3 regions of the Rhodococcus (subgen. Prescottella) soli genome follow, and region 2 is predicted to be linked to each of the others. Evidence: riboswitches for the same ligand, from Rfam matches in the RefSeq annotation. Region 2 holds a riboswitch; each other region holds the start of a gene.
The links. A riboswitch is a leader RNA that binds a small molecule or an ion and turns the genes downstream of it on or off. The one in region 2 is predicted to bind cobalamin.
Positions count from the first base shown of each region.

Region 1: linked by a shared signal. The riboswitch ahead of metE (5-methyltetrahydropteroyltriglutamate--homocysteine S-methyltransferase) and the one ahead of ABI214_RS09610 (ABC transporter substrate-binding protein) in region 2 are both predicted to bind cobalamin.
Region 3: linked by a shared signal. The riboswitch ahead of ABI214_RS04630 (magnesium chelatase subunit D family protein) and the one ahead of ABI214_RS09610 (ABC transporter substrate-binding protein) in region 2 are both predicted to bind cobalamin.

Region 1 covers NZ_CP157276.1:1,905,354-1,915,193, forward strand. The annotation lists gene ABI214_RS08990 (ABC transporter ATP-binding protein) at 26-970, shown strand; gene ABI214_RS08995 (ABC transporter permease) at 967-1,743, shown strand; gene ABI214_RS09000 (sensor histidine kinase) at 1,754-2,866, shown strand; gene ABI214_RS09005 (response regulator transcription factor) at 2,863-3,471, shown strand; cobalamin riboswitch at 3,549-3,760, shown strand; gene metE (5-methyltetrahydropteroyltriglutamate--homocysteine S-methyltransferase) at 3,910-6,171, shown strand; gene ABI214_RS09015 (LysR family transcriptional regulator) at 6,225-7,148, opposite strand; gene ABI214_RS09020 (YeiH family protein) at 7,232-8,302, shown strand; gene ABI214_RS09025 (NAD(P)-dependent oxidoreductase) at 8,390-9,277, opposite strand; gene ABI214_RS09030 (hypothetical protein) at 9,400-9,840, shown strand, end outside.
Region 2 covers NZ_CP157276.1:2,027,350-2,037,189, forward strand. The annotation lists gene ABI214_RS09580 (sensor histidine kinase) at 1-658, shown strand, start outside; gene ABI214_RS09585 (response regulator) at 655-1,359, shown strand; gene ABI214_RS09590 (MFS transporter) at 1,510-2,865, shown strand; gene ABI214_RS09595 (S9 family peptidase) at 2,926-5,043, opposite strand; gene ABI214_RS09600 (phosphoribosylaminoimidazolesuccinocarboxamide synthase) at 5,045-5,929, opposite strand; gene ABI214_RS09605 (MDR family MFS transporter) at 6,071-7,510, shown strand; cobalamin riboswitch at 7,582-7,766, shown strand; gene ABI214_RS09610 (ABC transporter substrate-binding protein) at 7,798-8,784, shown strand; gene ABI214_RS09615 (FecCD family ABC transporter permease) at 8,781-9,839, shown strand; gene ABI214_RS09620 (ABC transporter ATP-binding protein) at 9,836-9,840, shown strand, end outside.
Region 3 covers NZ_CP157276.1:996,377-1,006,216, reverse strand. The annotation lists gene ABI214_RS04655 (lipase family protein) at 1-687, opposite strand, end outside; gene ABI214_RS04650 (hypothetical protein) at 998-1,279, shown strand; gene mtr (mycothione reductase) at 1,296-2,684, opposite strand; gene ABI214_RS04640 (alpha/beta hydrolase) at 2,681-3,730, opposite strand; gene mqo (malate dehydrogenase (quinone)) at 3,952-5,487, shown strand; adenosylcobalamin-variant (AdoCbl-variant) riboswitch at 5,604-5,697, shown strand; gene ABI214_RS04630 (magnesium chelatase subunit D family protein) at 5,749-7,659, shown strand; gene cobO (cob(I)yrinic acid a,c-diamide adenosyltransferase) at 7,700-8,314, shown strand; gene ABI214_RS04620 (cobyrinate a,c-diamide synthase) at 8,328-9,707, shown strand; gene ABI214_RS04615 (cobalamin biosynthesis protein) at 9,700-9,840, shown strand, end outside.

The DNA.
Region 1 (9,840 bases), 120 kb from region 2:
GCCCGCGGGCGGGCAGATTCGAGGCATGACCACAGCGCAGCCGACTCCCATACTCCGCCGGGGCCCGCACAGCAGTGACGCGGTGCACCTGACCGGAGTCCACAAGCATTTCGGTCAGGTGCACGCCGTCCGCGGCCTGGATCTGACGATCCGCCCCGGCGAGGTGGTGGCCTTCCTCGGTCCCAACGGAGCCGGCAAGACCACGACGGTCGACATGATCCTCGGTCTCTCCCAGCCGAGTTCGGGGACGGTCGAGGTGTTCGGGCTGTCTCCGCGGGACGCCATCTCCCGGGGGCTGGTGTCGGCGGTGATGCAGACCGGTGGGCTGCTGCCGGAGCTGACCGTCGGCGAGACCGTGCAGCTCACCGCGAGCCTCTACGCGGACGCACGACCCGTCGACGAGGTGCTGCGCCGCGCCGGCATCCTCGACATCGCGGATCGGCCGGTCCGAAAGTGCTCCGGTGGCCAGCAGCAACGGCTGAGGTTCGCGATGGCGCTGCTGCCCGACCCGTCGCTGCTCCTGCTCGACGAGCCGACGGCGGGAATGGACGTCGAGGGCCGGCGCGAGTTCTGGTCGGCGATCCGCGCCGACGCCGACGCCGGCCGCACCGTGGTGTTCGCGACGCACTACCTCGAGGAGGCCGACGCGTACGCGGATCGCATCGTGCTGGTGCGCCGCGGACAAGTCGTGGCCGACGGAACCACTGCCGAGGTCAAGGCCATGGCCGCCGGCCGCACCCTACGCGCGACGGTGCCCGGCGCGGACGCCGCACTGCTGCAGTCCATTCCGCACGCCGACGCCGTCGAGCTGCGCGGCGAGACGCTCGTCGTGCACTCGTCGGACACCGATGCGGTGGCCCGCCATCTGCTCCTCCACACCGCGGCCCACGACCTCGAAATCGTCTCGCGCGGACTGGAAGACGCCTTCATCGCCCTCACCACCGACCACACCGAAGGACCGGTTCGATGACCACTCTCGCTGCCACCCGTCCGACCGTCCGCTGGGGCGGGTTCAACACCACCCTGCTGCGACTCGAGTTGCGCCGCCTGCTCCGCAACCGCCGGACCGTCATCTTCACACTGGTGATGCCGGTCGTGTTCTTCCTGATCTTCGGCCTCGGCCAGGGTTACAGCGAGGAGAACGCCGGCCGGGGCAACGTCACCGCGTACATCATGATCAGCATGGCGCTCTACGGCGCGATGATCGCGACCACCAGCGGCGGCGCCATGGTGTCGGTGGAGCGGGCCTCGGGCTGGAGCCGGCAGCTGCGGCTGACCCCGTTGTCCCCCGTCGCGTACATCGCGGTGAAGCTCGTGGTCGCGATGACGCTGGGACTGGTCGCGCTGGCGGTCGTGTACGCCGTCGGCGCGTTCACCTCCGCCGACATGGACGGCTCGCTGTGGGTGACGACGGCGGTGATCGCGTGGCTCGGATCGTCGATCTTCGCGGCCTTCGGGCTCTTCATGGGATACCTGCTGCCGAGCGAGAACGTCATGCAGATCCTCGGACCCGGGTTGGCGCTGCTGGCGTTCGGCGGCGGCCTGTTCATTCCGCTGCAGGACGGCTCCGTGTGGGCGACGATCGCGCAGTTCACGCCGATGTTCGGCATCGGCAACCTGGTGCATGCCCCGCTCACCGGCGACGCCGTCCAGTGGACGTGGATCGTCAACGTCGTCGTGTGGCTCGCGATCTTCGTCGGCGGAGCCGTGTGGCGGTTCCAGCGCGACACCGCCCGCGTATAGCGTGTTCGACGTGATCAGCACCGAACGCCCCGCCGCAGTGCAGCGGTGGGGCCGTTTCGGCATCGTCTTCGCCGCCGTCTGGCTGGTGTTCCTGTTCGAGCCACTGGCAGCGGGATGGCATCGGCGCGATCTGGCGAGCGGCTGGATCGGCATCACAGCCACGCTCCTCTTCGCGGTGGTCTTCCTGTCGGTGTTCTCCTCGGCACGTCGGGGTCGGATGCGTCGCGAATTGCGGCCCCCGCTCCCACAGGCGATCGGCGACATGACAGTGCTCGTCGCTCTCGCGGTGATCATGACCGTCACGCTCGGCGAGGCGGGGCTGGCGTCGACGGTGTTCCTCGCGGTGACCGCGGTGACGCTGCTGCCCGCGATCGCCGGCGGTGCCGTCGCCCTCGGCGTCGCCGGCGTGGTCGAGCTGCTGGCGACGCGCGCCGGCTGGAACGTGTCGAGCCTGCCGCTCGCGATCTGCGCGGCCGCGTTCGCGATGGCGGGCGTCACCGCACTGATGAACCGGAACATCGCGCTGCTCAACAGGCGCGACGAGGACGAGTTGCGCGTAGTGCAGGAGGAACGCGCCCGCATGGCCCGGGATCTGCACGACATCCTGGGCCACTCGCTCACCGTCATCACCGTCAAGGCACAGCTCGCGAACCGGCTCCTCGACGTCGATGCCGACAGGGCCCGTGTCGAACTCGACGACCTCGAGCGGCTCTCCCGGGACGCACTCGCCGACGTCCGATCGGCGGTCGAGGGGTTCCGCGGCGTCTCACTGCCCGTCGAGATCGCCCGGGCCCGTGAGGCGTTGCGTGCCGCCGGGATCGAGGCCGACCTGCCCAACAGCACCGACGCCGTCCCCACCCGGCTGCGGGAGCTGTTCGCCTGGACCGTGCGAGAGTCGGTGACGAATGTCGTGCGGCACAGCGGTGCTCGACGCTGCACCGTGACGATCGACGACCGCCACGTGGCGGTGGTCGACGACGGCGTGGGCACCGACGCCCTGCTCGCGGGCAACGGACTCACCGGACTCCGGGAGCGCGCGGCAGCAGCCGACGCCCGCGTGATCGTCACGCATCCGCAGCCTCGAGGTTTCTCCGTCCAGGTCGTCGCCGAGGAGGCACCGTGACGATTCGCCTGCTGCTCGCCGACGACCAGGCGCTGGTCCGGGGCGCCCTCGCCGCCCTGCTGGATCTGGAGCCGGACCTCGACGTCGTCGCCGAGGTGGGACGCGGCGACGAGGTGGTGGCGACTGCCGCCCTGCACCACCCTGACGTCGCGCTGCTCGACGTGGAAATGCCAGGGCTGGACGGAATCTCGGCCACCGCCGCGCTGCGCGAGGCCGCGCCCACCACCCGGGTCCTGATCGTGACGACGTTCGGCCGACCCGGGTATCTGAGACGCGCATTGCTGGCCGGCGCATCGGGATTCGTCGTCAAGGACACACCCGCACGCCAGTTGGCCGACGCGGTCCGACGGGTACACGCGGGGTTGCGTGTCGTCGATCCGGCGCTGGCCGCCGACAGCCTCGTCAGCGGGGAGTCACCGCTCACCGACCGCGAGACCGAGGTGCTCCTGGCCGCCCGCGACGGTGCATCCGTCGCGTCCATCGCGGCCACGTTGTTCCTGTCCGCCGGCACGGTCCGCAACCACCTGTCGTCCGCGATCGGCAAGACCGGCGCGGAGAACCGCACCGAGGCCGTGCGAATAGCGGACGCCAACGGCTGGCTCTAGACGTCCGCCGTGGACGTCCTATGCTGGACGGTGCAGCTGGTTCGCCTGGCGCGGTCGTGAGGAGCCCCGAAGACCGCCCCGGCGTCGAAGCATTCGCGGTCGTGAGACCGACGAGTGTGAGAGGGAACCCGGTGGAAGTCCGGGACTGTCCCGCAGCGGTGAGTGGGAACGACCGCCGTCACATGCACTGGACCGACAGGTCTGGGAAGCGACGGCCAGTAGGTTCGGCGGCTTCGCAACCGCCCGAGCGCCCACGAGTCCGAAGACCTGCCGACTGTGTCGGGCACGCCGTGCTCGACGGTCCACCGCCTCGAGGAAAAGGCGAGAATGGGCGACGCGCTGCACTTCGTGCTGCCCGCTGGCGGGCGCGCACCAGGGGCTCGCTTCTTCTCGTCTGCCGGCGGTGACCATCCACGCTGTGAGCAACTGGAGAACACCGTGACATCCGCTTTCACCGCAACCGTACTGGGCTCCCCGCGCATCGGACCCCGTCGCGAACTCAAGAAGGCAGTCGAGTCCTACTGGGCCGGGAAACTCGATGCCTCCGCACTCGAATCGGTCGGCAAGGAACTGCGCCGACAGACGTGGACCGAACTGGTCGAGACGGGCATCGACTCCGTCCCGGTCAACGTCTTCTCGTACTACGACCAGATGCTCGACACCGCCGCGATGCTGGGGGCGCTGCCCGAGCGGGTCGCCGGGATCGCCGACGAACTGGACCGCTACTTCGCGGCCGCCCGCGGCAACGCCGACGTCGCTCCGCTCGAGATGACGAAGTGGTTCGACACCAACTACCACTACCTCGTTCCCGAGATCACCCCGGCGACGACGTTCACGCTCCACCCCGCGAAGGTGCTCGGCGAGGTCGAGGAGGCCCGGGCGCTGGGCGTTCCGGCCCGACCGGTGGTGATCGGGCCGGTCACCTTCCTGCTGCTGTCGAAGTTCGAGAACCAGGCGCCGCTGGACCGCCTCGACGACATCGTTCCGCTGTACGCGGAGCTGCTGGGCAGGCTCGCCGACGCCGGTGTCGAGTGGGTCCAGATCGACGAACCGGCGCTGGTCGCCGACCGCACCGGCGCCGAACTGGCCGCGACCCGGGCGGTGCACGGCCGCCTCGCCGCGGTGGACCACCGCCCGGCAATCCTGGTGGCGTCGTACTTCGGTGACCTCGGGGACGCGTTGCCGACACTCGTCGAGACCGGGGTCGAGGGCATCGCCGTCGACCTCGTCGCGGGCTCGCTCGAGTCGGTCGCCTCGACGCCGGGGCTCGAGCGCAAGCATGTCGTCGCGGGTGTCGTCGACGGCCGCAACGTCTGGCGCAACGGGCTCGACGGATCGCTGGACGCCCTCGAAACCCTCCGGGAGCGTGCGGGTTCCGTGGCCGTGTCCACGTCGTGCTCGCTGCTGCACGTCCCCTACACGCTCGAGGGCGAGGACGGCCTCGACCGCGCACTGCGGTCGTGGCTGGCGTTCGGCTCGGAGAAGATCGGCGAGGTCGCCGCTCTCGCGACCGCACTACGGCACGGGCGTGACACGATCGCCGACGAACTGTCCGACGCCCGCGCCGCGACAGCGACCCGGGCCGCCGATCCGCGCCTGCACGACGACGCGATCCGCGACCGCCTCGCCGCGCTGACGGACGCCGACCGCAAGCGCATCCCGGCGGCGGAACGTCGCGCCCTCCAGGCGACCGAACTGCCCCTGCCGCAGTTGCCGACCACCACGATCGGTTCGTACCCGCAGACCACCGCGATCCGCGTGGCCCGCGCCGCCCTGCGCAAGGGTGACATCGATCGGGCCGAGTACGAGCGCCGCATGCGCGCCGAGATCGCCGATGTGGTTGCGCTGCAGGAGAAGCTGGGTCTGGATGTGCTCGTCCACGGCGAGCCCGAACGCAACGACATGGTCCAGTACTTCGCCGAACAACTCGACGGGTTCTTCGCCACCGCGAACGGTTGGGTGCAGTCGTACGGCAGCCGCTGCGTCCGCCCGCCGATCCTGTTCGGCGACGTGCGTCGCCCCAAGCCGATGACGGTCGACTGGATCTCGTACGCACAGTCGCTCACCGACAAGCCGGTCAAGGGCATGCTCACCGGTCCCGTCACGATCCTGGCGTGGTCGTTCGTGCGCGACGACCAGTCGCTCGCCGAGTCGGCCGACCAGGTTGCCCTCGCGATCCGTGACGAGACGATCGACCTCGAGGCGTCCGGCGCGAGGGTGATCCAGGTGGACGAGCCGGCGCTGCGGGAGCTGCTGCCGCTGCGGGCGGCCGACCAGCCCGCCTACCTGGACTGGGCCGTCGGCGCCTTCCGGCTTGCGACGTCGGGCATCGCCGACACGACCGCGATCCACACCCACCTGTGCTATTCGGAGTTCGGTGAGGTCATCGGGGCGATCGCGGGCCTGGACGCCGACGTCACGTCCATCGAGGCGGCCCGGTCCCACATGGAGATTCTCGACGACCTCAATGCCGTCGGCTTCGACCTGGGCGTGGGACCCGGCGTCTACGACATCCACTCGCCGCGAGTGCCGTCGGTCGACGAGATCGCCGCGTCGCTGCGGGCGGCACTGAAGGCCGTCCCCGCCGAACGGCTCTGGGTCAACCCCGACTGCGGCCTCAAGACGCGTGGCAACGTCGAGGTGGAGGCCTCGCTCCGGAATCTCGTCGAGGCCGCGCGCCTGGTGCGGGCCGGGATCTAGACGACCGACCCCGGTGTCCTGGTCCCATGGGGCCGGGACACCGGGCACCACGCTCACGCCCGTCGTCGCGCGGGACGTTCGCTTCCGAAATCGCGTGCCATCCGCACCAACTCGTCCGCGGCGGTGTGCAGTGGCCCCTGCGCGCTCCACACGGCGCGCAGGGTCCGATCGAGCTTCAGTCCCTCGACCTCGACCACCGCGAGATCACCGGACGCGACGGCGTCCGCGACCGCGAGAGTGCTCAACACCGCGGGCCCCACCCCCGCCAGGACGCTGCTCCGGATCGCGCCCGAGCTGCCGAGTTCCAGGAGCGGAGCGGCACGCGAGTGGAGTTCGAGCGCGAGGTCGAGCGTGGTCCGCGTGCCGGAACCGGGCTCGCGCACGATCAACGGTGTCATCGCCAGCTCGGGCGGGGTGACGGGCCGGGTTCGGGTCGCCCACGGATGCCCGGGGTGGACGACGATCACCAGGCGATCCCGGGCCACGGGCGTACTTTTGAGCCGCTTCGGAATGGTCGGCGACTCGACGAAGCCCAGCTCACAGGAGCCGTCGGAGATCTGCTCGAACACTCGCAGCGAGTTGTGCACCTCGAGATGGATCGTCAGCTCCGGATGCGACTGGCGAAAGCGCCCCAACCACAACGGCATCAGATGCTCGGCGACGGTCATGCTGGCACTGACGCGCAGTCCGCGTGACCGTTCCGCCCGCAGCCCGTCGACCACTTCGAGCAGCTTCTCGGTGTCGTCCAAGATCTTTCGAGCCCAGTAGGCCACCACAGTTCCGCTGGGCGTGAGGACCGATCCGGTGGTGCTGCGCCGCAGCAACGTCATTCCGAACCGGCGTTCCAACTGCTTGATGCAGCGACTCGCGTTGGGCTGAGCCATTCCCACGAGTCGACTTGCAGCACTGAGACTTCCACAGTCGCTGACGTTGACCAACAATTCGAGCGCAGTGAAGTCGAGTGACCGGGGAGACATGCGTCGAGTGTATGGCGGCCCGAAAGATCATATCAATTCGATATGAGGTGTTGCCCAATCGGGCTCTACCGAACAAACGCCCGATGGAGGATCGTTGTCCTGTGAAATCCGAACTGGGGCAGCAAGACGAACTGGTCGCCGCGCCCCCCTCCCCTGCCGCCGTCTCTCGGCTGGACGGAGTCCGTGCCTACGTACCGGGCATTGCACTGTCGGCCGCGGCAGCCGCCATCGCAATGGGCATCAGGCACTTCGTCCCCACACTGAGCCCGCTCCTGATCGCGATCGTGATGGGCGCCCTGGTGGCCAATCTGGTTGTGCTGCCCGCAAGCTTCAGTGCGGGAATCACGTTCTCGTCCAAGAAGCTTCTGCGGGTCGGGATCGCACTGCTGGGCCTCCAGCTGGTCCTGAGCGACATCCTGGGACTCGGATGGGGCGTCATCGCGATGGTCGTCGCGATCGTCGTTCTCGGAATCGTCGGCACCATGTTCGTGGGCAGCCTGCTGGGCCTGTCGTGGACCCAACGGGTGCTCATCGCCTGTGGCTTCTCCATCTGCGGCGCCGCTGCCGTGGCCGCTGCGGACGGTGTCGTGGAGGCGGAGGAGGAAGAGGTCCTCACCGCCGTCGCGCTCGTCGTGATCTTCGGCACGTTGATGATTCCGACCATCCCACTGCTCTCGAACGCGCTCGGCTTCGACGACATGCAGGCGGGACTGTGGGCAGGCGGATCGATCCACGAGGTCGCGCAGGTCGTCGCCGCCGGCGGGATCATCGGCACCGCGGCCTTGACCGTGGCGACGATCGTCAAGCTGGCCCGGGTCCTCATGCTGGCCCCCGTGATGGCCGTCCTGAGCGTGATGCAGCGCCGGCGGTCGGTCGAGCAGAGCGCCACCTCCACCCGGCCGCCGCTGGTTCCGTTCTTCGTCGTCGCGTTCCTCGGGTTCGTGGTCATCCGCTCGATGGGATTCGTTCCGGCAGGTGTCCTTTCCTTAGCGAGCTGGCTGCAGACCGCACTGTTGACGGCCGCGATGTTCGCCCTGGGCGCCGGTGTCCGCATCGCGACGATCAAGAAGGTCGGCATCCGGCCCTTCGTCCTCGCCGCCGCGTCGACGGTCTGGGTGGCGCTCATCGCGCTCGTAGGGGTCCTGCTGGTCTGAACGGAATACTCCCGACCAGAACCACGGGCCTGCCGCGCGATCCGTCGCACGGCAGGCCCGTTCTCGGTTTCTCGCCCCCCTGCGCGACTACGGACGACGCACGTCCAGTCCGGCCCGACGTCGGGTGGCCTCGGTGATCGCGGACCAGTCCTGGTCGGCCTGGCCGTGAGCCAGCGCATCGAGGAAGACGTTCTCGAGCACGCTACCGAAGGGCAGGCCCATGTTCACGTCGTTGGCCTGCGACAGTGCGAGCCGAACATCCTTGAGCCCCAGAGGGAGCCGGAACCCGGCGGGCTCGTAGCGACGCTGCGCGATCATCGCGCCGTAGCCCTCGTAGACCCCTCCGGGGAAGAGGCTGTCGTTCATGATCTTCATCAGCAGCTCGGGCGAGCCGCCGACCTTCTCGGCGACGGTCGTCGCCTCGGCCATCGACTGGATCGCGGTGGCGATCAGATAGTTGCCGAGAATCTTCACGACGTTCGCCTGCTTCGGATCGTCTCCGACGCGCCACGTGCGGCGTCCGATCACGTCGAGCAGGGGCGCAACCTCGTCGATCGCGCGCGAGTCGCCCGCCACGAGGACGGTGAGTTCACCCGCCTCGGCCACCTCCGCGCGCCCGAACACCGGAGCGGCCACGTAGAAGATGCCCCGCTCCGCCAGGCGGGACTCCGCCTCGGCGGACATCCCGGGGCTGACGGTGGCGAGATTGACGTGCACCGATCCGGATTCCGCGGCCTGCAGCGACGACGTCGACAACACCGAATCCGCGAAAGCTCGATCGTCGGCAAGCGAGCTGAACACGACGGACTTCTGCAGCACATCGGAGAGGTCGGGTGCCTCGGACGCGCCGTAGTCGACGACGCTTGCCGCCTTGCCGGGGCTGCGGTTCCACACCGTCACGTCGTAGCCGGCTCGGGCGAGGTTGCGCGCCATCGGGCGCCCCATCGTGCCCATACCCAGAAATCCGATGTCCACAGCAACCTCCGGCGGCGAAAGCGCGGTCACACGGTTCGCCCCACTGTAACGCCGACGGGCCAGGCAGGAACCCCACTGCGATTCTTGCCGGATAGTCCCGATTCGTCGGCTACCGTCGACCGGTGGGGAGTGGACTGAAGGAACACTGGAAGCTCGTGGCGCTCGGGATCGCGCTAATCGGGGCGGTCGGGACCATCATGGTCAGTGTTCTCGCGGACCGGTCGAGCGCGCCGACTTCGGCACAGGAACAGCACTCCGTCGTCATGAGCCTGAAGGATCGCCCCCGACCGGCATGGACGCTGGACATCGGCCGCCTCACCCACAACCCCGGCGACGTGCTGTTGGCCATGCCGCAGACTCTCGACACCTACTACGGCTACGGCTCACTCTTCAATGCCGGTGACATCCTGATCGCGGCGACCGCCTATCCCCTGCCGGCGGCCGAAGGGCAGTCCGGCCGGCCCGCCGGCGCGGTCACGCTGATGGGGATCGACCCGGCCGACGGGTCGAGGATGTGGAAGGTGCGGGTCGGCAACGTCGGCCAGTGCGCCCAGGAGGTCGGA
Region 2 (9,840 bases):
CAGCGTCGCCGAGTCGTTGCGCGCGCAGGCCCACGAATACGCGAACCGTCTGCACACGATCGTGACGATGGTCGAGCTGGGCCGCAGCGACGAGGCGGTCGCGTTCACCACGGCCGAACTGGCGACGTCGCAGCAGCTGATCGACCGTCTCACCGCCGCCGTGCACGAGCCGGCGCTCGCGGCACTGTTGCTGGGCAAGGTGACGGAGGCGGCGCAGCAGGGCGTCGAGCTGACGGTCACCGAGGACACCGCACTCGGCCCGACCCGCGCGCTGAGCCCGCTCGAACTCGTGACCGTGGTGGGGAATCTGATCGACAACGCGATCGAGGCGGCGCGGGTGTCGGACGACGACAGCCCTTGGGTGGAAGTGACCGTGGCGGAGGAGGATTCGACGCTCGTCATCCGCGTCGCCGACAGCGGACCCGGCATGGATCCCGAGACGCTCGTGCAGGCGACGACCCGCGGCTACTCGACCAAACAGGTGGACGGGCGGCCGGCGCGCCAACGCGGCCTCGGTCTGGCGCTGGTGGCCCAGGTGGTGGCCCGGCACGGCGGCCGACTGCGCACCGAGCCCTCGCTGGCGGGCATGCTGGTGATCGAGATTCCACTGCCGACGGCGACGCGGCCGGACGAAAGCGGGAAGGACGGTGACCGATGATCCGCGTGCTGATCGTCGAGGACGAACCGTTGATCGCCGAGGCGCACCGCTCGTATGTCGAACGCGTCGAGGGCTTCTCGGTCCACGCGGTGGTACACACCGCCGGCGACGGGATGCGTGCCGTGGCCGAGGCCGCGACCTCCGACGAGCCGATCGACCTGGTCCTGCTCGACATCGGTCTCCCCGACGCGAGCGGACTCGATCTCGCGGGGGCACTGAGCGGCCTGCGCCCGAGCCCCGGGATCATCGCCGTCACGTCGGCCCGCGACCTCGACGTCGTGCGGACCGCGGTGACGCGCGGGGTCGTGCTGTATCTACTCAAGCCGTTCACGTTCGCGGCACTGCGCGACAAGCTCGAGCACTTCCGCGAGTTCCGGGCCGCGCTCCCCGCGGGCGGAACCGCAGCGAGCCAGCGCGACATCGATCGGGCGATGGCGGTGCTGCGCAGCGCCGACCAGCGCGCCACCACTCCGAAAGGTGTTGCCCCGCAGACCGCGGACCTGATCGGAGCGTGTGTGCGTGACGCCGACGGACCGTTGACGGCGGCCGAAGTCGCGACCGCGGCCGGGGTGTCCCGGGTGACGGCGTGGCGCTACCTGGAACGCCTCGCCGACGACGGCGTGCTGGAACGACGGACCCAGTACGGGCGGACGGGACGCCCCCAGGTGCGCTACAGCTGGGCGGCCTCCTCGTCGCGCTGACCGTCTGCGGCAGGCGTCGCTCAGAAGCGCCCGCCGTGTCGACCGCCCACGCGGACCGTGCCGTCGTACGGAACGCCGGATTGATGTGATGCACGGCACAATCAACTCTTTCAGTCGGCGACTGACGTGGTCGCCGACTGAAGGAGCGCAATGCAACCCCTGAACACGACGCACCCGGATCCCTCTCCGGTGGACTCACGCCGAGCTCTGATCTCCAGTTTCCTGGGATCCACAGTCGAGTACTACGACTTCTTGCTCTACGGCGCCGCGGCAGGCTTGGTCTTCCCGAAGTTGTTCTTCCCGGACACGATGGACCCCGGCCTGGGCTCCACCCTGTCGTTCGTCATCCTGCTCGCCGGATACATCTCGAGGCCGATCGGCGGCATCCTCTTCGGCCACTTCGGCGACAAGTACGGCCGCAAGAACATCCTGGTCATCACGTTGTTGATGATGGGTCTGGTGTCCGTCGCCATCGGCCTGATGCCGACCTACGCGACGATCGGTGTGGCGGCACCGCTGATCCTCGTCGCGCTTCGCATCGTCCAAGGCCTGGCCGTCGGCGGTGAGTGGGCGGGAGCCACCCTGATGGCGGCCGAGCACGTGAACGAGGAACGTCGCGGGTTCGCCGCATCGATCGCGGTCACCGGCGGGCCCACCGGATCCGTCCTCGCGACCTTGGTTCTCGCCCTCTTCTCCGGTCTCCCCGACGACGCCTTCCTCAGCTGGGGATGGCGCGTGCCGTTCCTGCTCTCCGCGGTGCTCGTGATCGTGGGTCTGTTCCTGCGCTACCGCGTCACGGAATCCCCCGACTTCGCGAAGGCGCAGGCGGCCGGCGAGGTACGCACCGGCACACCGATTCTCCGTGTGCTGAAGAAGTACCCCCGTTCCACCGTGTACGGCATTCTCGCCGCCGCGGGACCGCTGTTCATGCAGGCGCTCCTCGCGGTGTGGATGGTTCCCTACATCGCCGCCCAGGGCACGGTTCCCCGCCAGGACGCGCTCTACATGCTGACCTTCTCGAGCGTGCTGCACATCTTCGCGATTCCGTTCTTCGCGGCGCTCTCCGACCGGTTCGGACGCCGACGGGTCATGCTCGCCGGCGCGGCGATTTCCGTCGCCCTCGTCTTCCCGATGTTCGCGCTGTTCAACTCCGACAGCTACTGGCTGGTCGCACTCGGCTTCCTGGTGGGCAACCCGATCATCCAGGCGTCGATGTACGGCCCGATCGGCGCGTTCCTCGCGGAGAAGTTCGAGACCCGGGATCGCTACACGGGCGTCTCGCTGACCTTCCAGCTCGGCTCGGTCCTCGGCGCCGGAACCGCACCGCTCCTTGCCAACTGGCTGTACCGCCTCGACAACGGCGGCGGCACCGACAACATCGCGTGGTACTTCGTCGCGCTCATCGCAGTGTCGGCCCTCGCGGTCTTCCTGTCGAAGGAGACCCTGAACAGACTGCGCACCACCGCCCCGCACACGGTGGATGCGAGCGTGTCCGCCAACAGCTGACGACGCGTTCCGGCGGTGCCGCCCGTGTGGGGGCACCGCCGGAACGTCGGTGTCAGCCGATCAGGAAGCGCCCGCGGTCTCGAGCACCCATGCGTACTCGAACGCGACTTCCTTCCACTTCTCGTAGCGTCCGCTGACGCCGCCGTGCCCGGCGCTCATCTCGGTCTTGAGCAGGAGCGGAGCACCGCCGGTCTTCGTGGACCGCAGCGCCGCAACCCATTTCGCCGGTTCGACATACAGCACCCGGGTGTCGTTGATGCTCGTGATCGCCAGGATCGCCGGGTAGTCCTTGGCCTCGACGTTCTCGTAGGGGCTGTAGGACCGCATGTACGCGTACACGTTCGGGTCCTCGAGCGGGTTGCCCCACTCGTCCCACTCGATCACCGTGAGCGGCAGCGAGGGATCCAGGATCGACGTGAGCGGGTCGACGAACGGCACGTTCGCGAGGATCCCGGCGAACAGTTCCGGGGCGAGGTTCGCAACCGCGCCCACCAGCAGACCACCCGCGCTGCCGCCGTCGGCGACCAACTGCTCCGACGTGGTGCGCCCCTCGTCGATGAGATGACGGGCGCACGCGACGAAGTCGGTGAAGGTGTTCTTCTTGGTGAGCGTCTTGCCGTTCTCGTACCAGTGCCGCCCCATCTCGCCGCCGCCGCGCACGTGCGCGACCGCGAAGACCATGCCGCGATCGAGCAGCGACAGCCGCGCCACCGAGAATGCCGGGTCCATGCTGGCCTCGTAGGAACCGTATCCGTACAGCAGCGTGGGTGCCGGATCTCCGCCGATTCCCTTGCGCCGCACCACCGACAGCGGGATGCGGGTGCCGTCGTCGGCGATGGCCCACTCGCGGTGCTGCTCGTAGTCGGCGGGATCGAACCCGCCCAGGACCGGCTGCGACTTGCGCAGGACCAGTTCACCGGTCGCCAGCTGGTAGTCGTACACCCGCGACGGGGTGATGAACGACGTGTAGCCGATCCGCAGCGTCGGCTGCTCCCACTCCGGGTTGGAACCGAGACCGACCGAGAACAGTTCCTCGGCGAACTCCATCTCGGTGAGCTCGCCGTAGCCCTCGGGAGTGAGCGGCCAGATGGCCACCCGCGTCAGCACGTCGCGGCGGTAGCTGAGGACCAGGTGGTCGGCGAACGTGTCGATGTCCTCGAGCCGCACGTCGTGGCGGTGCGGAACGAGGATCTCCATCGCGTTCGGATCCGCGACCGGAGCCTGCGCCAGGACGAAGTTCTCGGCCTTCCGTCCGTCGACGACGTCGTTGTGCAGGATGAGGAACCGGTCCTCGCCCGCGATCACGGCGTGCTCGGCCGCGTACTCGACGCCCTCGCGTCGCGGCAGGATCACCCGGAAGTCGCCCTCGGGGTTCGCGGACTCGAGGATCCAGCCCTCGGTGGTGACCTTCGATCCGAGCCAGATCATCAGGTACTTCTCGCTGCGGGTGGATCCGACCGACACCCAGTAGCGCTCGTCCGGCTCGTGGAAGACCCGCACGTCCTGGTCCGGTCGGGTGCCGAGCTTGTGCCGCCACACCGTGTCCGGTCGCCACGACTCGTCCACCGTCAGGTAGAAGACGTGCTGGTGGTCGATGGCCCACGTCGCACCCGGCGCGGTGTTCGGGATCTCGTCGGCGAGCATCTCACCGGTGACGAGGTTCTTGAACCGCAGCGTGTACCGCTCGTCGCCGATCACGTCCACCGCGTACGCGAGCAGCGTGCCGTCGTGACTCACCGAGAACGCGCCGAGCGAGAAGAACTCGTGCCCCTCGGCCTCGGCGTTGCCGTCGAGGAGGACCTGTTCGCCGTCGATCGCCGTGTCGGCGGACAGCTCGGGCGGGGTCCAGTCGTCCTGTCCGGCGATCGGGCACCTGCAGTGGACGCCGTACTGCTTGCCCTCGACCGTACGGGAGTAGTACCACCACTGGCCGAGACGCGTCGGCACCGACATGTCGGTTTCCTGCGTGCGCGACTTGATCTCCTGGAAGACCTTCTCGCGCAACGGCTCCAGGTGCTCGAGTTGTTGCGCGGTGTATGCGTTCTCCGCCTCGAGGTACTCGATGACCTCCGGGTCCTCCTTGTCCCGCAACCACTCGTAGTGGTCGACGAACGTGTCCCCGTGATGGGTGCGCTCGAACGGCACCCGCTTGGCGACCGGCGGAGTCGACGCGCTCATCTCAGCCCACCCAATCCTCGAACGACAGGCCCGAGATGCGCTCGTACGCTTCGATGTACCGGGCGCGAGTGGCATCGACGATGTCCTGCGGCAGCGGCGGGGGCGGGGTGTCCGACGCACGGTCCCACCCGGATGCGGGGCTGGTGAGCCAGTTGCGCACGAACTGCTTGTCGAAGCTCGGCTGCACCTTGCCGGGCTCGTAGCCCTCGTCCGGCCAGTACCGCGACGAGTCCGGCGTCAGCACCTCGTCGGCCAGGACCAGGTTGCCGTCGGCGTCGAGTCCGAACTCGAACTTGGTGTCGGCGAGGATGATCCCGCGATCCCGGGCGAAGCTGGCGGCCCGGAAGTAGATGTCGAGCGTGTCGTCCCGCAGCTTGACGGCGAGGTCCTGGCCGACCTTGTCGACGACGGCCTGGAAGTCGATGTTCTCGTCGTGATCACCGAGCTCCGCCTTGCTGGCCGGGGTGAAGATCGGCTCGGGCAGCTGGCTGGCCTCGACCAGACCCTCGGGGAGTTCGACACCGCACACCGCGCCGGTGGCCTGGTAGTCCAGCAGCCCCGAGCCCGTCAGGTAGCCGCGGGCCACGCACTCGACCGGGAGCATGTTCAGCTTGCGGACCACCAGCGCGCGTCCGAGGACCTCCTCGGGGATGCGCTCGTCGAGCGGATCGCCCGCGAGGTGGTTGGTGCCGCCGAGCTTCTCGAAGAAGAACACGCTCATCGCGGTGAGCACCCGGCCCTTGTCCGGGATGGGCGTCGAGAGCACGTGGTCGTAGGCCGAGATCCGGTCACTCGCGACCAGCAGCAGGTGCTCGTCGTCGATCGTGTACAGATCGCGGACCTTGCCGCCGGCCAGGTGGGAGTAGGACTCGAGTGAAGGACGCACGTGGCTACCCTATCGGTCCTGCGAATCGACGCACCCCGTGGTCGGCCCCACGACAGGCCTCTCCCGGTGTGGCGGGGACGCCGCGACGGCCGGGGATAGTTAGCCTTGTTCAGAGCTAGCGATCGATCGGCGGGAGGGTGGATGGCGACCGGCACGACCGTCGCAGCCAGGGCATCGGTAGGACTGCGTTCGGAGCGCGGCCCGATCCTGCTGTCCCTGATGCTCAGCACGTCCCTGGTCGCGCTCGACAGCACGATCATCGCGACCGCGGTGCTCACGATCGTCGGCGACCTGGGCGGCTTCACCCAGTTCCCGTGGCTGTTCTCGATCTATCTGCTGGCGCAGGCCGTGTCGGTGCCGATCTACGGCAAGCTCGCCGACATGTTCGGGCGCAAGCCGGTCATGCACCTGGGCATCGCGCTGTTCGCGGTCGGGTCGCTGCTGTGCGGCGTCGCGTGGAGCATGCCCGCGCTCATCGTGTTCCGGGCGATCCAGGGCCTGGGCGCCGGCGCGGTGCAGCCGATGAGCATGACGATCGCCGGCGACATCTACACCGTGGCCGAACGCGCCAAGGTGCAGGCGTACATCGCCAGTGTGTGGGCCATGTCGGCGGTGCTGGGTCCGACGCTCGGCGGGGTGTTCTCCGAGTACCTGTCGTGGCGGTGGATCTTCCTGGTCAACCTTCCGCTGTGTGTGCTCGCGGCGTGGATGCTGCAGCGCAAGTTCACCGAGAACACGACGAAGCGAACGAACACCGGCACCCGGCCGCGCACCGACTACGCGGGCGCGGTCCTGCTCACGACGGGCGCGACGCTGGTGATCCTCGGACTGCTCGAGGGCGGCCAGGCGTGGGCGTGGGTGTCCCCGGCCGGCATCGGTGTCTTCGTGGCCGGCACCGCTCTCCTGATCGCGTTCGTCCTCGTCGAGCGCCGCGCCGCGGATCCGATCCTGCCGCTGCACATGCTCACCCGCCGGGTCCTGGTCGCGAGCAGCCTGGCGTCGATGGCGGTCGGCGCGATCGTGACGGGCCTGACGTCCTACGTGCCGACCTTCGTGCAGGGGGCGCTCGGCACGGGCGCACTGGTCGCGGGCTTCGCGCTGGCGGTGCTCAGCATCGGCTGGCCGCTCGCCGCGTCGCAGGCCGGACGTTTGTACCTGCGCGTCGGTTTCCGCACCACCCCGTTGATCGGCAGCGCCCTGGTGCTCGCCGGGTCGGTGCTGCTGACGCTGCTGTCGTCCGCGTCCGCGGTGTGGCACGTCGGAGCCGTCGCCTTCGTCATCGGGTCGGGCCTGGGCCTGATCGCCACGCCGACACTGATCGCGGCACAGTCCAGCGTCGACTGGAGCGAACGCGGGGTGGTGACGTCGACCAACATGTTCGCCCGCTCGATCGGCAGCGCCGTCGGTGTCGCGGTGTTCGGCGCCCTCGTCAACTCGCGTGTCGGCGACGTCGCCGAACCGAATCCGACCGATCTCGCCGGCGCGATCCACCTCGTCTTCCTCGGTGTCCTCGGTGTGGCCGTGCTGCTGACGCTGTCGTCGGCGCTGATGCCGAAGACGCCGAAACCGTCCACGTACTGAACCCTCGAATGGACACTCCGGGCCGTCGGAAGCGGACAAGGCGGACGGGGGCGCGGACCGGGGTCGTCTATTCTTCACGTTGTCGTCACGGTGTTCGGGAAGTCCGGTAGAAGCCGGCGCGGTACTCGCCACTGTGGGCAGGTACGTCGACTACTCGGGGTTCGACCCCAGCCACTGGATGCGCATGCATCCGGGAAGGCGTAGTCGGCGGTCATCCCTGCCGAGCCAGGAGACCGGCCGTGACGCAAACCTGCACGTTTTCCACGAGTCATGGAAGGCGGGTCGCTTTGCGCACCCACGTCACGCCGCGGATCGTCGCGGCCACGGCGATCACGATCGCCTCTGCTCTCACCCTGTCCGCCTGCGGCGGATCGTCGAACTCGGACGCCGCCGCCGCGTCGATCTCCCTGCAGAACTGCGGTCGCACCGTCACCATGCCCGGGCCCGCCGAGCGCGGCGTCACCCTCAATCAGGGTGCCACCGAGTCGGCGCTGTCGATCGGCGCGCAGGACCGGATGGTCGGCACCGCATACCTCGACGACGTCGTCGCGCCGCAGTGGCAGGCCGCGTACGCGCAGGTCCCGGTGCTCGACGAGAAGAGCTACCCCAGCCGCGAGGCACTGCTCGAGACCAAGCCGGACCTGGTACTGGCGTCGTACTCGAGCGCGTTCGGCGACAAGGGCGTCGGCTCGCAGGAGTCGTTCGACGAACTCGGCATCGCCACCTACGTCTCCCCGTTCGGCTGCAAGGACAAGTCGAAGCGGCCGCCCGTCGCGTGGGATTCGATCGCTACCGAGATCACCGACTACGGCACCCTGTTCGGCCACGAGGCCGAGGCGCAGTCCCAGGCCGCCCAGATGCGCGAGACCCTCGCGGGCGTCGAGGCCGCTGCCCCGGCGAAGGGCAGGACCATCTTCTGGTACGACAGCAAGACCACCACGCCGTACGTCGGGGGCAACGCCGGCGGACCCCAGCTGATCATCGACGCGGTCGGCGGCTCCAACATCTTCGCCGGCATCAACGGCGCGTGGGCCGACGGCAGCTGGGAGACGGTGCTGAAGGCGAACCCGGACGTCATCGTCCTGGCCGACGCCTCGTGGGACACGGCCGAGGCGAAGAAGGAGTACCTCCGCAACGATCCGGCACTGAAGGATCTGAAGGCCGTGCGTGACAACGCCTTCGTCGTGGTGCCGTTCTCGACGACCACCCCCGGCCCGCGGCTGATCGAAGGCGCGAGCCTGGTGGCCGGGCAACTAGGCGGCGAACGGGCATGAGCGTGACGACCCGGGTGCCGGCCCGGGTTGCTGCGATGCCCGCGGCCGGCTGGTCGGCGGTGCTGGTCGCGCTGCTCCTGGTGAGTTGCGCGGCCGGCGTCGCGATCGGTGCGGCCGATCTGTCGATCGGCACCGTGCTGCAGGCGATCGGCGGTCGACTCGGGATCGGCGACGGCACCGACCTGCTCACCACGCACATCGTCGTCGATCTGCGGATGCCGCGGGTGCTGGCGGCCGCGGCGATCGGCGCCGGCCTCGCGCTCTGCGGCGCCGTGCTGCAATCGCTGACCGGAAACCAGCTGGCCGATCCATACCTGCTCGGCATGTCCGGGGGCGCGTCGCTCGGCGCGGTCCTGTCCCTCACCACCGGCGCGACAGCCGTGGGCGCGTTGGGTTTCGGCGCCGTCTCGTCCACCGCGTTCGTCGGCGCACTCGGAAGCCTGCTGCTGGTGTTCGCCATCGCGACGTCCCGGTCCGGTGCGCTGATGCCCAATCGCCTCGTCCTCGCCGGAATCGCGGTGGGGCAACTCACGGCAGCCTTGACGTCGGCCCTGGTGATGCTCGGAGACCGGGACGCGGCGCGCCGGGTGCTGGACTGGACCCTGGGCTCGGTGGCCGGCGTGCGGTGGTCGGGCCTGATCAGCATTCTGATCGTCCTCGCACTGACCACGACCGTCATGCTCGCCCACAGCCGGGTGCTGGACTCGTTCGCGTTCGGTGAACGGGCCGCCGCGAGCCTCGGCACCGACGTCGAACGCTCCCGCTGGGTGCTGTACGCGACCGCGTCGCTGTGCACGGCGGCGCTCGTCGCGCAGGCCGGGATCATAGGCTTCGTCGGGCTCGTCGTGCCGCATGCGGCCCGCATGCTCGTCGGACCGCTGCACGCCCGCCTGCTTCCCGCCGTGGCCCTCCTGGGCGCACTGCTGCTGGTGTGGGCCGACATCGCGGCCCGCACCGTACTACCGGGACGCGAATTGCCGATCAGCGTCGTCACCGCCGTCGTGGGAGTCCCGGCGTTCGTGTGGCTGCTCCGCCGACGAGGAGCGCAGGCATGAC
Region 3 (9,840 bases), 1.0 Mb from region 2:
TCCGGCCAGTGGCGCGATCGTCTCGATGTTCGACGGAACGCCGGTGGCGACCGCGCCGCGGTAGTCCAATTCGGGTGCGTACTCGGTGGCGGCGTGCGCGGTGAACACCGACGCCTGCCCACCTTCGGACAGACCGACGACCGCCCATGCCGGCGAGAGCCGGCCGTCGACGGCGCGGGCCGCGCGCACCGAGTCGATCACACTGTGCGCCGCGGCCTTCCCGTCCAGATAGGGCGGCACACCGGGGGTGCCCAGGCCGATGTAATCGGTGGCCGCGACGGCGTAGCCGCGACTGAGCCAGTTCGCCACGTAGCTACTGCTGGCCGAGTCGACGCCGTTGCGCGACGGGGCATCCGCGTCAGAGTCGCCGATGGTGCCGTGTGCCCACGCGATGACAGGCCAGCCGCCCGGCGGCGGCGAGCCGGCCGGGACGAACACCATTCCGGTGCAGGGGGTGCGGCCGCTCGGACCTGTGGTCTCGTAGGTGATCCGGTACGCGGCGCCTGTACCCGGCAGCCAGAACGACTGGGGCAGTGGGGCGGACTCGAGGACGGCCCCTGGAGCGCCCAGCGTCGGCGTGACGACGGGGACGGCTTGGGCTGTCGGAGTGAGGATCTGGGGTGCGCCCGCGAGCAGCGCACAAGCGATCGTGGTGACGATACGGCGGCCGATCCGGTTACCCGTCATGCGCCGAATCTAGCTGAGCGCCATCACTCGTCGGGCTTGTTCGCCGGAACCGGTCCCGGGGAAGGGGAGGGCAAGGGCGGAAAACGATGCGTCGCAGTGAAGTTCCGCAAGGGTCTGTGCCGAACTGGAAGGTGGCGTCGGCGGCGTCCAGACGCTGGCCCACGGCCTATAGCCTCCCGCGCCGATGGTGAAGGATTCCTCTCGGAATCCGAGAGGAATCCTTCACTATTCGACGATCCGAGAGTCGTGACCGGCCATTGCGCCCGCGCCTCGTACCGTCATCGTCGACGTGGATCGAGGAGGGGCCGAAATGCTGAACGTGATTCGGGCGGGATGGGTCGGGCTAGCGTGGATCTGCGCCGGGCTGGGAGTCCTCGCCGCGACGAGCCCGATGCTCCAGATCACCTCGTGTGAGCTGGGGTATCCCGACGCCGGCGTCATGCCAGGCGAGCAATGCGAGATGTCGATCGCGCGGTACTACGGACCACCGATCGTGGCCGCGTTGATCGTGCCGGCGGTGCTCGCGGTGCTCCTCGCGGGATGGCAGGCCTGGCTGCCGGATTCGGCCGAGCGATGCGCGCCGGTCGGGTGACCGGCGCGCGCACGACTCAGATGGCGAGACCGAGCAGCGCGTTCTCGACGACCTCGGGGAGGGCCGGGTGGATCCAGTACTGGCCGGTGGCCATGTCCCGGGCCGAGAGCCCGAAGCTCATGGCCTGGATGAGCGGCTGGATCACGGTGGGGGCCTGGGCGCCGACGACGTGCGCGCCGAGGAGGCGTCCGGTGCCGCGTTCGGCGATGACCTTGCAGAGGCCCTCGTCGTCCTCCATCGCCCAGCCGTAGGCGACGTCGCAGTAGTTCTGCAGCTTGACGGTGATGTCCAGGCCGGCCTCGCGGGCCTGCTCCTCGGTCATCCCGACGCTGGCGATCTGCGGGTCGGTGAACACCGCGGACGGCACGAACCGGTGATCGGTGCGGCGCAGCTTCGCGAGGGACCGCTCGGAGCCGTTCCAGGCGTCGTGCAGCAGATTGTGCTGCACGACACGCATCTCGTGGTTCGCGACGTGCTTGAGCTGGTACGGCGACGAGACATCCCCGAGCGCGAACACTCCCTCCGCGGTGGTGCGCTGGTACTCGTCGACGATCACCCGGCAGGACTCGTCGACCGCCACCCCACCGAGTGCGGCGTCGAGCCGGTCACCGTTCGGCGTGCGACCGACCGCGACGAGCAGTTCGTCGCCGGCCACGACGGTTCCGTCCGACAGTTCGATCTGGACGCCGTCGCCCACCGAACGGGCCGCGACCATCGGGTGGCACAGGTGGACGTCCCACTTGCGCTGCGCCAGTTCGGTGAACCAGTCGGAGACGTCGCGGTCGAGGTGCCGGAGCAGCCGGTCGCTGCGGGCGATGATCGACACCTGCACGCCGAGCGCGGAGAACACGTGCGCGAACTCGGCGGCGATGAACCCCGATCCGAGGATGACGAGGCGTTCGGGCAGCTCCGTCAGCCGCATGATGTCGTCGTTGGTGTGGTACCGGACACCGCTGGACTCGATCTCGGCGGGGATCGTCGGCCGCGAACCGGCCGCGATCACGACCTGGTCGGCGGTGATCACCTCGCCGGTTCCGGTGTCGATGGTCCGCGGGCCCACGAACCTCGCGTGACCGCGGAAGACGGTCACGTCGGCGCAGTCGTCGGTGCGGTACCGCTCGCCGCCCGCCGAGATCGGATCGATCCGGCCGAACACCCGCTTGACGATGTCGTGCCAGCGCACGTCGTCGAGTGTCGCGTCGATGCCGAGCTTCGACGACTCGGTGACCGCGCGGGCGACGTCGGCGGTGTAGACGAACATCTTGGTGGGGATGCAGCCGACGTTGAGGCAGGTGCCGCCGAAGGTGCCCTCCTCGAGGATCGCGACCTTCTTGCCGTCGTAACGCTGGTCGAGGATCGAATTGCCCGATCCGGTACCGATGATCGCGATGTCGAAGTGGGTCACTCGCGGGCTCCCGTCTCGGTATCGATGGTCGATGCCGGCTCAGTGTCCGCCGCGGCGAGGTGGTGGGCGTCGAGCCACGACAGCCACAGGTCCACCTCGTGGAACGCCGCCGCGAGCGGCCCTGCGGTGGAGAGGAACACGTCGTGGCGGGCGCCGTCGATGGGGACGGTCGTGGTGCGGTTGCCGAGGCAGCCCGCCCACTTGGCGATCTGGTCGACGTCGAGGACGGCGTCGGCGGCGTCCACGCTGGGGTTGTAGCGGGAGGCGAACACCGTGGTCTTCGAGCGCAGGACCAGCGACGGCACCCCGATGTCGAGTCCGCGGTGCAGGTGCGCGTGGCCGCGGCGGACGGCGCGCAGCCAGCCGAACGTGATCGGGAACCCGGTGAGCGGCTTCCAGTCGAGGTTGTACTCCCACTCGCCGTTGGCGCCGACGTGCAGGCTCGAGCCGTACGTGTCGAGCTTCTGCCCCGGTACCGGGGTCTTGCTGGACACCCGGCCCAGCGCGTCGATCGCGGCGGTGGTGCCGGCGTTGCGCAGCAGGGCGGGGCCCTGCAGGTCGAACCAGGGACTGTTGAGGATGACACCCGCCACACCCGCGCCCGCGGATCCGCCCGGTCGGCGCTCGACACGGTCGAGCCACAGCGGCACGATCAGGCCACCGGTCGAGTGGGCGACCAGCAGGACCTGACCGCCGCCGATCTGCTCACGCACCAGGCTCAGCGCCTCGTCCAGTTCGCGGTCGTAGTACTTCAGATCGGTGACGAAGTGCGGCGTCTGCCCCGGGCGCCGCGACCGGCCGCATTTGCGCAGGTCGAGGGCGAAAAAGGTGTATCCCTGCTCGGCGAAGTGCTCGGCGAGGTGCTGCTGGAAGAAGTAGTCGGTGAAGCCGTGGACGTAGAGCACCGCTCGGGTGCCGGTCATCGTCGACGGCTGATAGCGGACCAGGGTGGCCTCGACCGCGCCCTCCCCGTCGGGGTCCGACCCCAAAGGGATTGTCAGCTGCTGGTATCCGTCGCCCAGGACGTCGGGGGCCCAAGTAGTCACGATCACACTCTATTGGCACAACGGAGTCGTTTGCGAGGGGCACAATTGGGGAAGGTGACGCACAGGTAACCTAAGCGCCACAGGCGCGCGAAATGCGGTCTGTGCACGTAATGTCTCGAATGGATGCGATCGGTGTCGCAAGGCCGGTGAACGCGTGGGATCCGGGCGGGCGATGCGTGCAGAACAGGTCGCGTGTAACAGACAAGGAAGTCGATTCTCCAGTGTCAGACCAGAACGTAGTGGCGAAGACCGATGTAGTGCTCGTGGGTGCGGGCATCATGAGCGCAACGCTCGGCGCGATCCTGCGTCAGCTGCAGCCCGACTGGTCGATCACCACCTTCGAACGCCTCGACGCGGCTGCCGCCGAGAGCAGCGACCCGTGGAACAACGCAGGCACCGGCCACTCGGCCCTGTGTGAGCTGAACTACACGCCGGCCAAGGGCGACGGTGTGGACATCAGCAAGGCGGTCAACGTCAACGAGCAGTTCCAGGTCTCCCGGCAGTTTTGGGCCTACGGCGTCGACAACGGGATCCTCACCGATCCCAAGGAGTTCATCAACCCAATTCCGCACGTCAGCTTCGTGCACGGCGCCGACAACGTGAAGTACCTGCGCGCCCGCTACGACGCACTCGCCGGCCACCCGCTGTTCGCCGGCATGGAGTACTCGGAGTCCGAGGACTACTTCTCCGACCGCCTGCCGCTCATGGCCAAGGGGCGCGACTTCTCCGACCCCGTCGCCCTCAACTGGACCGAGTCCGGCACGGACGTCGACTTCGGCGCCCTCACCAAGCAACTGCTGGGCTACGTCGGCGCGTCCGGCGGCCAGGTGTTCTTCGGTCACGAGGTCCGCAACCTCACCAAGCAGTCCGACGGCAGCTGGCTGGTCAAGGTCGAGAACCTACGCACCGGTGCGAAGAAGACCGTGAACGCCAAGTTCGTGTTCGTCGGTGCCGGTGGCGGTGCCCTGCACCTGCTGCAGAAGTCCGGCATCAAGGAGGCCAAGGGCTTCGGAGGCTTCCCGGTCAGCGGCCAGTTCCTGCGCTGCACCAACCCGGAGCTCATCGCGCAGCACCGTGCCAAGGTGTACGGCAAGGCCGCGGTCGGTGCGCCTCCGATGTCGGTGCCGCACCTCGACACCCGCGTCATCAACGGCCAGCAAGGCCTGCTGTTCGGCCCCTACGCCGGCTGGTCGCCCAAGTTCCTCAAGAACGGCAAGGTCACCGACCTGCCCGGCTCGGTCAAGCCCAACAACCTCACCTCGATGCTCGGTGTCGGCCTCACGGAGATGGGCCTCACCAAGTACCTCATCGGTGAGCTGATGCAGTCGCCGGCCGACCGCATCCAGACGCTGCGCGAGTTCGTGCCGCGCGCCACCGGCGGCGACTGGGAGCTCATCACCGCCGGCCAGCGCGTCCAGGTCATCCGCAAGAAGGGCAAGGGCGGCGTCCTCGAGTTCGGCACGGCCGTCGTCAACGCCGAGGACGGCACCATCGCCGGCCTGCTCGGCGCGTCGCCGGGCGCCTCGACCGCCGTGCCCGCCATGCTCGACGTCCTGGAGCGCTGCTTCCCGCGCGAGTTCGAGGCGTGGAAGCCGAAGCTGCAGCAGATGGTCCCGTCGCTGGGTCAGAAGCTGTCGGACAACACGGCCCTGTTCCAGCAGGTGTGGGACTGGAGCACCCGTGCGCTCGAGCTCGGCGCCGCCGCCGACGCCTCCGCGCCCGCGGTCGACCAGGTGGTCGAGTCCGCCTCGGTCTGAGTTTCGTTCGTCGTTCGCACTGCCGCGGCGGGGGCTCTTCCCCCGGCCGCGGCAGTGTGCTGTCGGGGCACTGCAGGGTGCCGCCCGTGCAGCACGGTAGGGTGCTGCAACTGAAGGAACGTTTGCGGGGAAGTCCTGTGAGAATCAGGCGCGGTCCCGCCACTGTGAGGGTTCGATCCGATCGACCCGAGCCAGAATGCCGCGACGTTTCGTACCGCCAAGCTCTCGGCGCGGAGACCGAGGAGTGAAGGGATTCGATCGTTGCGTCACACCCACGAGGCCAGCCCTGGACCTGCAGGGTTCCCATTCAGTGCAATCGTCGGGCAGGACCGGCTCCGCCTGGCGCTGATCCTGTGCGCCGTCCATCCCGGTATCGGCGGTGTGCTGGTGCGCGGCGAGAAGGGCACCGCGAAGTCGACCGTCGTGCGCGCGCTCGCCGCGCTGCTGCCCGACGTCGAGCAGGCGGGCGAGCGCCGTCGGGCCCGGCTCGTCGAGCTGCCGGTGGGCGCGACCGAGGACCGCGTCGTCGGCTCGATCGACCTCGAGAAGGTGCTGCGGGACGGCGAACGCGCCTTCCAGCCCGGACTCCTCGCCGACGCGCACCAGGGCGTGCTGTACGTCGACGAGGTCAACCTGCTGCACGACCACCTGGTCGACGTGCTGCTCGACGCCGCCGCGATGGGCCGCGTCCACATCGAACGCGACGGCGTATCCCATTCGCACCCCGCGCGGTTCGTGCTGGTGGGCACCATGAACCCGGAGGAGGGTGAGCTGCGGCCGCAGCTGCTCGACCGGTTCGGCCTCGCCGTCGACGTCGCCGCGTCCCGCGACGTCGACGTCCGCATGCAGGTGGTGCGCCGCCGCCTCGACTACGAGCGCGACCCCGATGCCTTCGCCGCCCGCTACGCCGACGAGGACGCCGACCTCGCCCGACGGATCGCCGCGGCCCGCGCGACGGTCGACGCCGTCGAACTGTCGGACACCGAACTGCGGCGCATCGCGTCGGTGTGTGCGTCGTTCGACGTGGAGGGCATGCGGGCCGATCTGGTCCTCGCCCGCACGGCGACCGCGCACGCCGCCTGGCGCGGTGCCGACGCGGTCGCGGAGGAGGACGTGCGCGTCGCCGCGGAACTGACGCTGCCGCACCGTCGTCGCCGCGATCCGTTCGACGAGCCCGGCCTCGATCCGCAGCAGCTCGACGACGCGATGGACAAGGCCGACGCCGACGCCCGCGCGGACGAGGATCCCGAGCCCGACCCGGACGGCCCCGGTGGCGGCGAGACTCCCGCGGATGCACCGTCCGAGGCGCCGAAAACCGAGTCGGCCGAGCAGGATTCGCCGACTTCTGGTGGCGGCTCGGAGCGCCGGGCGGCCGCCCCCGGCCCCCAGTTCCAGGCGCGCCTGCTCGAGGTCCCCGGCGTCGGCGACGGCGCCCCCGGCCGCCGCTCACGTTCCCGCTCGACCCGCGGCCGCACCGTGCGCCCGACCACGGAACGCGGCACCGGACTGCACCTGGTGGGCACGCTGTTCGCCGCGGCCGAACACCAGACCACCCGCGGGCGGGTGAGTGGACCGATGCGATTGGCGCCCAGCGACATTCGTGGCGCGATCCGGGAGGGGCGCGAGGGCAACCTGGTGCTGTTCGTGGTGGACGCGTCCGGCTCGATGGCCGCACGCGACCGGCTCTCCGCGGTCACCGGCGCGGTCGTCTCGCTGCTGCGCGACGCCTACCAGCGGCGTGACAAGGTTGCCGTGATCACCGTGCGGGGTCGCGACGCCGAACTGGTGCTGCCGCCGACGTCGTCGGTGGATGTCGCGGTGCGGCGCCTGCGCGCCATGAAGACCGGGGGCCGCACGCCGCTGGCCGAGGGGCTCCTGCGTGCGCGGGACGTCGTGCTGCGGGAACGCGTGCGGGATCCGCGGCGGCGGGCGCTGGTGGTGGCCCTCACCGACGGACGGGCGACCGGCGGCAAGGACGCCGTCGCGCGCGCCAAGCGCGCCGCCGGCATGCTCGCCGACACCGGGGTGGCCTCGATCGTCGTGGACTGCGAGACCGGCATGGTGCGGCTCGGCCTCGCCGCCGAGATCGCGCGTGACCTGCGCGGCGGCTGCGTGCGCCTCGCCGAGCTGTCGGCCCAGCAGGTCGCCGGCGTCGTCCGCGCCGCCGCCTGAACCACCGCCCGAAAACCCAAGCCCGAGAAAGGGACTGCACATGCCTCAGGGCGTACCCGAGAACGTGCCCGCCGACGGGCTCACCACCCGACAGCGTCGCAACCAGCCGGTGCTCGCGGTCCACACCGGGCCCGGCAAGGGGAAGTCGACCGCCGCGTTCGGCATGGCGCTGCGTGCCTGGAACCAGGGCTTCGACGTCGGCGTCTTCCAGTTCGTCAAGAGCGCCAAGTGGAAGGTCGGCGAGGAGGCCGCGTTCCGCGCGCTCGGCGAGCTGCACGAGACCAGCGGCGTCGGCGGCGCCGTGCAGTGGCACAAGATGGGCGAGGGCTGGTCGTGGTCCCGCAAGCACGGGACCGAGGAGGACCACGCCGCGGCCGCACTCGAGGGCTGGCGTGAGATCGCCCGCCGCCTGGAGGCCGAGACGCACCGCTTCTACGTCCTCGACGAGTTCACCTACCCGCTCAAGTGGGGCTGGGTGGACACGGAGGAGGTTGTCGAGGTGCTGCGATCACGCCCCGGCAACCAGCACGTCGTGATCACCGGGCGCGACGCCCCGCAGGCGCTGATCGACGCGGCGGATCTCGTCACCGAGATGACCAAGATCAAGCACCCGATGGACGCCGGACGCAAGGGCCAGCGTGGCATCGAGTGGTGATGGTGGTGATCCGTTGAGTACTCCTGCCGTCGTCATCGCCGCGCCCGCGTCGGGCAGCGGCAAGACGACCGTCGCCACCGGTCTCGTGGGCGCTCTGCGAGCCGACGGCGACCGGGTGGCGCCGTTCAAGGTGGGGCCCGACTACATCGACCCCGGATACCACGCGCTCGCCGCGGGACGCCCGGGACGAAACCTGGACGCCGTGCTCGTCGGCGCCGACCGGATCGGTCCGCTGTTCCGCCACGGCTGCGACGGCTGCGACATCGCCGTCGTCGAGGGCGTGATGGGACTGTTCGACGGCAAGATCGACCCCGGTTCGACGGAGCCGTCGGCCGAGGGATCGACCGCGCAGATCGCCGCGTCCCTCGGTGCGCCGGTCGTTCTCGTCGTCGACGCGCGCGGCCACAGCCAGAGCCTGGCCGCCGTCCTGCACGGCTTCTCGACTTACGACGCGGCGGTGCGCATCGGCGGGGTGATCCTCAACCGCGTGGGCAGCGCACGGCACGAGCAGGTGCTGCGGCAGGCGTGCGAGCGGGTGGGTCTGCCGGTGCTCGGTTCGGTGCCGCGCCTGGCCGAACTCGAGGTGCCGTCGCGTCACCTCGGTCTGGTGCCCGCGGTCGAGCACGGCCGCGCCGCGACCGACGCCGTCGGCGCGATGACGGAACTGGCCGCCGCGCACCTGGATCTGTCCGCCATCCGGGCGCTCGCGCGTTCGTCTGTCGACGTGGCCGCGTGGGATCCCGTCGCCGAGATAGGGCTCGCGGCGACCGGACCGCGGCCGGTGATCGCGCTCGCCGGTGGCGTCGCCTTCACGTTCGGCTACGCCGAGCACCGGGAACTGCTCGAGGCCGCGGGGGCGGACGTCGTGACGTTCGATCCGTTGCAGGACGAGTTGCCCTCCGGGACAGTGGGTCTGGTGCTGCCCGGCGGCTTCCCCGAGGAACACGCCGTGGCGCTGTCGTCGAACACCGCTCTGCTGCAGCAGATTCGCCGGCTCGCCGCCGACGGCGCCCCGATCCACGCCGAGTGCGCGGGACTGCTGTACCTCACCCGCAGCCTCGACTGTCACCCGATGGCCGGGGTCATCGACGTCGACGCGCGGTTCGGGTCGCGCCTGACCCTCGGATACCGCGAGGCCGTCGCGGTCACCGACTCGGTGCTCTTCGACGCCGGAACCCGCGTGACGGGGCACGAGTTCCACCGAACCTCGCTCGAGGTCGGAACCGCCGACGGTTTCGGCCCCGCATGGGGATGGCGGGCCTGGGACGCCGGGGCGACCCGGGAGGGCTTCGTGGGCGGGCCCGCCGGCTCGGTGCACGCGTCGTATCTGCACACCCACCCCGCCGGGAACCCGCAGTCCGTCCGCCGATTCGTGGACGCCGCCCGTGGGTGAGCTGTGCGTGGGTGTGGGGGCCGGCAGCGGCGTGCGTGCCGCGGAGATCGTCGCCGCCGTCCGTGACGTGTGCGGCGACGAGCCGGTCGCCGTCCTGGCGACGCTGGACCGGAAAGCGTCGCTGTCGCCGTTC